Regions from separate parts of the Lactobacillus sp. ESL0263 genome, predicted to be linked through region 2. Evidence: riboswitches for the same ligand, from Rfam matches in the RefSeq annotation. Region 2 holds a riboswitch; the other holds the start of a gene.
The links. Region 2 has a riboswitch for lysine ahead of lysA (diaminopimelate decarboxylase). Riboswitches for the same ligand answer to the same signal wherever they lie in the genome.
Positions count from the first base shown of each region.

Region 1: another riboswitch for lysine. It lies ahead of F5ESL0263_RS00680 (ABC transporter substrate-binding protein/permease); the one in region 2 lies ahead of lysA (diaminopimelate decarboxylase).

Region 1 is NZ_REHL01000002.1:48,590-52,014, reverse strand. Features, by position in the region: gene F5ESL0263_RS00695 (TerC family protein) at 1-99, shown strand, start outside; gene F5ESL0263_RS00690 (DUF488 domain-containing protein) at 100-459, opposite strand; gene F5ESL0263_RS00685 (DNA-3-methyladenine glycosylase) at 505-1,137, shown strand; lysine riboswitch at 1,242-1,417, shown strand; gene F5ESL0263_RS00680 (ABC transporter substrate-binding protein/permease) at 1,529-3,148, shown strand; gene F5ESL0263_RS00675 (amino acid ABC transporter ATP-binding protein) at 3,148-3,425, shown strand, end outside.
Region 2 is NZ_REHL01000006.1:413,533-416,957, forward strand. Features, by position in the region: gene lysA (diaminopimelate decarboxylase) at 8-1,318, opposite strand; lysine riboswitch at 1,414-1,591, opposite strand; gene F5ESL0263_RS08270 (aspartate kinase) at 1,764-3,131, shown strand; gene dapF (diaminopimelate epimerase) at 3,128-3,425, shown strand, end outside.

The DNA.
Region 1 (3,425 bases), on a different contig from region 2:
TATGAATTACCAAACACTGTTTTTGCGATCATTGTTTTTGGTGTCTTAATTATCACAATTGCGTTTCACTTTTTACGGCTTAAAAAGCATGGTCGTTAACTATAATTGAGAAATAATTTTTTCTTTGAGCACAACCGCCTGGTTATGCTCTTTATTTTTAGCACCGTATAAAAACAACACGTCTTGTTTCTGCAACTGCTGTTTCACTAGAGACACAAACTCGACCATGGCTGAATTTGCTTCAAGTTCTGCTAGATACCTTTGCTTAAATTGCATAAATTTATTATCATCATGATTAAACCACTTGCGAAGCTCTTTACTGGGTGCAAGTTCCTTAGCCCAAACATCAAGTCTGGCATCTGTCTTGCTTATACCTCGTGGCCATAATCGATCCACTAAAATGCGGTACCCCGCAGGTTGCTCTTTTTCATAAATTCGAACTAATTTTATCTGATTCACTTTATTCACCTCTTTGTTAAATCTAGTGTACTACTCAAGGGAAAAATGGATTATTCAACTTACTTTACTAACCACTCAACTGAAGAAATTGGTGCCGATCTACTTGGTCGACCATTAACTTACAACGATGGCAAGCGCACTCTCGGCGGTTACATTGTCGAAGCAGAAGCATACTTAGGAAAAAAGGATCGTGCGGCACATTCTTATGGTGGTCATCGTAGTCCTGCAAACGAAGGTCTTTATGGCCGCGGCGGAACAATCTATATTTATGCTCAACGACAATACTTCTTTTTCGATGTTGCAACTCAAGCAAAAGATGAACCACAAGGTGTCTTAATCAGAGCAATTGAACCTGCCTGGGGAATTGAACAAATGATTAGTAATCGCTCAGGCAAAGACGGAGTTTTATTAACAAACGGCCCCGCTAAAATGATGCAGGCTTTTGGCATTCATGATAAAAATTGGGATCTACATTTTTTAAGTGATTCACCCTTTGCAATCGACTTAAATGATCAACATCAAAAAAGACCGCAAGAAATTGCTAAGAGTGCCCGCATCGGTGTCAACCAATCTGAATTGGAATGGGCAAATAAACCATTACGTTTTTTTGTTGCCGGCAATCCATATGTTTCGCGAATGAAGAAAAATGATTATCGTTCTAATAATGGCTGGCAATAAGTGCTAATTTTAAATATAAAAACTGGTAAGAGTACACATTTGATTTATAGCTGTTGACAAGTTAACCTTTTTAGCCTATCCTGTTGATTAAGTTAAATAATTTCCAATGCAATAGAGGTTGCGGTAATTACGAAACTAATCTGAGTGAACGAACACAATGAAGATTAGTGTAAGAGTTATCGCCGAAACAAAAGTGCTATTCGTTTTAATGCTTTTGTTGGGCTGCAGGAGAAGATCTTGCAGACTGTCCTAGTTAATACTGGGGAGCGCTATATGATTTGTCTAAAATATGATCAATTATAACCTCGTTGTTTTGTAAACAGCGAGGTTTTTATTTACGCTTTTTATTGTATTGGCTTTATTTGAAACAGATTTCTCGGAGGTTTTCAAAATGAAGTCAAGAAATAAGTGGATTACCGCTCTAATCACGGTGATTCTTAGTTTCATCATTACAAGCAATTTTGGTATTACACAAGTTAATGCCAAAAAAGATGATGGTGAACTAAAGGTAGCAATGGAGGCCAACTACCAACCATATAATTGGACTCAAACTACAGACAAAAATGGTGCGGTGCCAATTGAAGGCTCACGCACATATGCCAACGGCTATGATGTTAAAATTGCAAAAATAATTGGTAAACAATTGCATCGTAAGGTTGTTGTAGTTAAGACTGAGTGGGATGGTTTACTTCCAGCTTTAACCAGTGGCAAAGCTGACCTGATTATTGCCGGAATGAGTCCAACTGCTGAGCGTGCAAAAGCGATTAATTTTACTAAACCATATCGAAACAGTACTTTTGTTGTTATTACAAAAGTCAACAGTAAATACGCCAACGCTAAAACGTTAAACGATTTTAAAGGTGCTAAGTTAACCGCTCAGCAAGGTACTTCGCACTATGCACTAATTAAGCAACTTAAAGGTGCCAAGAGACAACCCGCAATGCGTGACTTTGCTGCAATGCGTCAAAGCTTAATTTCTGGTACCATTGATGGCTATATTGCCGAAGATACCGAATCAACCTCATTTAAAATGGTTGACCCTGACATCAAGGCAATTCCAATTAGTAAAATGGCCGGCTTCCGCATTTCTAAAGAGGATTCAACTACTGCAATCGGAATCGCCAAGCCAAACAAAGATTTACTCAAGCAAGTTAACCAAGTCTTAGCCACTATTCCAAATTCTGAAAGAACCAAGCTAATGACTACCGCCATTTCACAACAACCAAAAACTGATGAAACTAGCAAGAAAGGCAAACAAGATCCTTGGCTCGTCAGTGTTTGGAAACAATTTGGGGGCATGATTTTAAGTGGTATTGGTATGACCCTTCTTCTTGCTTCAGTTGGTACGATTGCCGGTTTCTTCATCGGTCTTTTCGTTGGTATTATTAGGACTATCCCTACCCCAACTAGCAGAGGTAAAAGATGGTTTTCGAAGTTTATTAACTGGCTCCTATCCGTTTATATTGAAGTTTTCCGCGGTACCCCAATGATGGTACAAGCAGCCGTAATTTATTATGGAATTGCTCAATTCTGGCACATCAATATCGATCGTACACTTGCTGCACTAGTAATTGTTTCTATTAACACAGGCGCATACTTAGCAGAAATTATTCGTGGTGGAATTATTTCCACTCCAGAAGGACAATTTGAAGCTGCCAGCGCACTAGGAATGACCCATAACCAAAGAATGTGGCATATTATTTTGCCTCAAGCTATTAAGAACTGTTTACCTTCAATTACTAACGAGTTCATCGTTAATATCAAGGACACTTCTGTTTTGAGTATCATTTCAGTCTCTGAACTTTTCTTTGTCGGTACAACAATTGCCAGTCAGACCTTTAAGTTCTTCCCAACTTACCTGACAATTTCAGCTATCTACCTGATTTTAACCTTTACAATTACCAGAATCTTTAATCTGATTGAAAAGCACTTGCAAGGAAACAAAAACTACAACTTAATGGCTAATCAAGTTCAAGTAGGCACAACTCAGGATATGGAGGCCAAAAAATAATGACTGAATCAAATGAAACTATTTTAAGCTTACAGCATTTGCAAAAAACTTTTGGACAACACCAGGTGTTACGCGATATTTCACTTGATATTAAAAAAGGCGAAATCGCAACTATTATTGGCCCGTCAGGTGGTGGTAAATCAACCACTTTACGCTGCATTAATTTACTGGAAGAGCCCACAGCTGGTGAAATTCACTTCCACGGTGAAAACGTCCTTGAGCAAAACTATAATCGTAATATTTACCGTGCTAAAGTTGGGATGGTTTTCCAACAATT
Region 2 (3,425 bases):
GATATCCTCACTTTTCTTGATAAAAACGGTCATTCTTAATTAAATCGTCATAGGTTTCACGTGTAACAACTTCTTGTGCTTGTCCATTTTCTGCAAAAACAACTGCTGGTCTTGGAACACGGTTATAGTTAGAAGCCATGCTGTAACCATATGCTCCAGTTGCAAGAACAGCAATTACATCCCCAGGCTTAGTTTTTGGTAAATACGCCTGATCAATCAAAATGTCACCAGATTCACAATAGCGTCCTGCTAAATGGACCTTTTCAACTGGTTCAGCCGCTGGTCGCTGGGCAACCAATGCTTCATATTCTGCTTGATAAAGCGCAGGTCGAATGTTATCACCCATGCCGCCATCAACAGTCACATAAGGAGTTAAACCTGGCACATCCTTTCTGGAGCCAACGGTATAAAGGCTATAGCCTGCTTCACCAACAATTGAGCGTCCAGGTTCTACCCAGATTGCTGGTACGTTTAACTGATACTGTTCAGCTAATGTACGGACACTGGCAATGATTTGTTCAACAAATGTACCTAGCCCAATTACGCGATCTTTAGCGGTATATCTTATACCAAAACCGCCGCCTAAATTTAGAACCTGCGGCTGATAATCATATTTTTGCTTCCATTCGTGAACTAGCTGCATCAATTTTTCCACTTCAAGATTAAAGCCTTCAGTTTCAAGGATTTGTGAACCAATGTGAGCGTGAAGTCCAATCAACTCCATTTGCTCTTCCGCTTCAACTTGCAAAAAGGCTTTTTCTGCTTGACCCGAACGAACATCAAACCCAAATTTACTGTCTTCTTGACCGGTTTGATCATATTCGTGCGTATGTGCACTCACACCAGGAGTGATGCGGAGCATTACTTGCACTTTCTTGTTTGTTTCATGCAATACTTGCTTCAGGAGTTCAATTTCATGAAAGTTATCTAAAATGATTACCCCAACATTATTTTCAACGGCCATTAAGAGTTCATCTTTTGTTTTATTATTACCGTGAAAACTGATTTTTTCCGTTGGAAAGCCGGCTTTCAACGCTGTATACAGTTCTCCACCTGAAACAACATCAATGTGGCCACCCAATTCGTTGATTACTTGATAGATTGCAATCGAGGTAAAAGCTTTACTAGCATAGCTGATGGCATAATCAACCTGTCCAGCAACAAAAGCTTGTTTAAGTGCATTGAACTGTTTTCTAATTTGGGCAACATCATAAACCACCAATGGCGTGCCAAAGTTTTCGGCTAGCTTAAGTGCATCTACACCTCCAATCACTAAGTGACCTTGATCATTCGTCTGGTAATAATCATTCGTTGACATCTAATAACCCCCGTTTTTTGGTAAAGAAAAAGACCCTTTAATACGCGCATAGCGTACAAAAGAGTCTTTCAGATTAAACCTTGATCTGATTCAGTTTTGGCGATAGCGCTCCGCAAATTTAAATTTGCGACAGTCCGTAATTTATTAGATTACGTCCCAGCCGATTAACTACCGCAATAATTAACGCTTCGGCAACTGCCCCTTTCGCTAGCTTCACCGTTTTTGCAGAAACTCCACTAGGTACTTTTGTTAGTTGCGACCTCTTCGTTTGATTTATAAAAATATTATTATTATTAATATTACTTGTCAACGGCTTTTTCATAATTAATTAACTTTATTTTTGCAAACATGACTGCAGTTATGTTTTAGTTGCAGATAAAAATTAAAATGTTAAAATGCGTTACTATCGAATTTAAATTATTTTAATCAAGTAGGTGTTGCAAAAATGAAAGTTGTTAAATTTGGTGGTAGTTCACTTGCAAGCGGTGAACAATTTCAAAAAGTGCTAAATATTATTAATGCTGACCCAACCAGAAAAGTAATCGTCACTTCCGCACCAGGAAAAAGATTTGCGGAAGATGTAAAAGTTACAGATCTGTTAATTGAATATGCCCAAAAAACACTGAAACAGCAAGACACTACTGGAATTATTCAGCAAATTTGGACGAGATATCAAGAAATTGCCGCTTTTTTTGCACTTGAGCCCCAAAAATTTGCATTCTTGCACCAAGAGTTGGTTGACTTACCAATAGCTTTTAATGACGAGCCAGAATACCTAATGGCAGCTTTCAAAGCACATGGAGAAAAACTCTGCGCACAGTTACTAGCATTAATTTTGCAAGAGCAAGGTTTACCAGCACGCTTTCTAGACCCACAGGACGCTGGTTTTTTGGTAAGCAGTGCTGCCAGCGACGCTCAAGTCTTACCTGAAACTTATCAAAATTTACTTAAATGGCGTGAAGCGCCAGAAATACTAGTAGTTCCGGGATTTTATGGTGTTACAACTCAGGGCAAAATTGCCACTTTCTCACGTGGTGGATCGGATATCACCGGTTCAATCTGGGCAAGAGGAATTAAAGCAGACTTGTACGAAAACTTTACTGACGTAAATGCAATTTATGCCGCGGATCCTAGAATTGTTGCTAACCCTCATCCAATTAAAATTATGACTTACCGGGAATTACGGGAACTATCTTATGCTGGTTTTTCAGTTTTCCATGACGAAGCGTTGATTCCGGCAATTCAAGGCCAGGTTTTCATCAATGTTAAAAATACTAATCACCCTGAATTACCAGGAACGATGATTGTACCTGAAAAAGATTTTCATCCTAAAAGTACGATTACAGGTGTTGCCAGCTCAAATCACTTTTCCGCTTTATATTTACACAAATATCTACTTAATAAAGAAACTGGTTTTACACTTAAATTACTAGAAATATTTTACAAGTTTAATATTTCATACGAACACATGCCCTCAGGTATAGATGATTTGACGGTTATCTTTGATAAACGGCAGTTTACTGAAGAACTGCGCGCGCAAATGTGTAGTGAAATTCAAAAAGTGATTCATCCCGACCAATTAGAATGGATTGATGATTATGCTATCATTATGGTAGTTGGTGAAGGGATGCGGAATAAAATCGGTGCAATGAAGAACATCACTACCCCTTTAGCCAAAGAGCATATTGCCATTCACATGATCAATCAGGGTGCATCGCGTATTTCTATTATGTTAGGCACCAAGAAAGAAGACGCAGCAAATGCTGTTAGCCAAATTTATCAACAATTTTTTAAAGGAGTAGCAAAATCATGATTCAAATGCAAAAAGTGCATGGTTCGCAAAATCAATTTTTCTTATTAGATCAGACTCAATTAGAAAAGCCACTTACCGATCCCGAATTAGTTAACTTAGCACGTCAATTAACGGATAGACGAACTAGCTTTTTGAACGGAGCAGATGGTTTGCTTGTCATTAGCGAATCCAGTCATCCCGACGCTCTAGGGAGGATGCAAGTAATTAATGCAGACGGTTCGTTTGCATCAATGTGTGGTAATGGTTTGCGCACTGTTGGTCGTTATTTAGCGGAAAAATACCACAAAACATCTT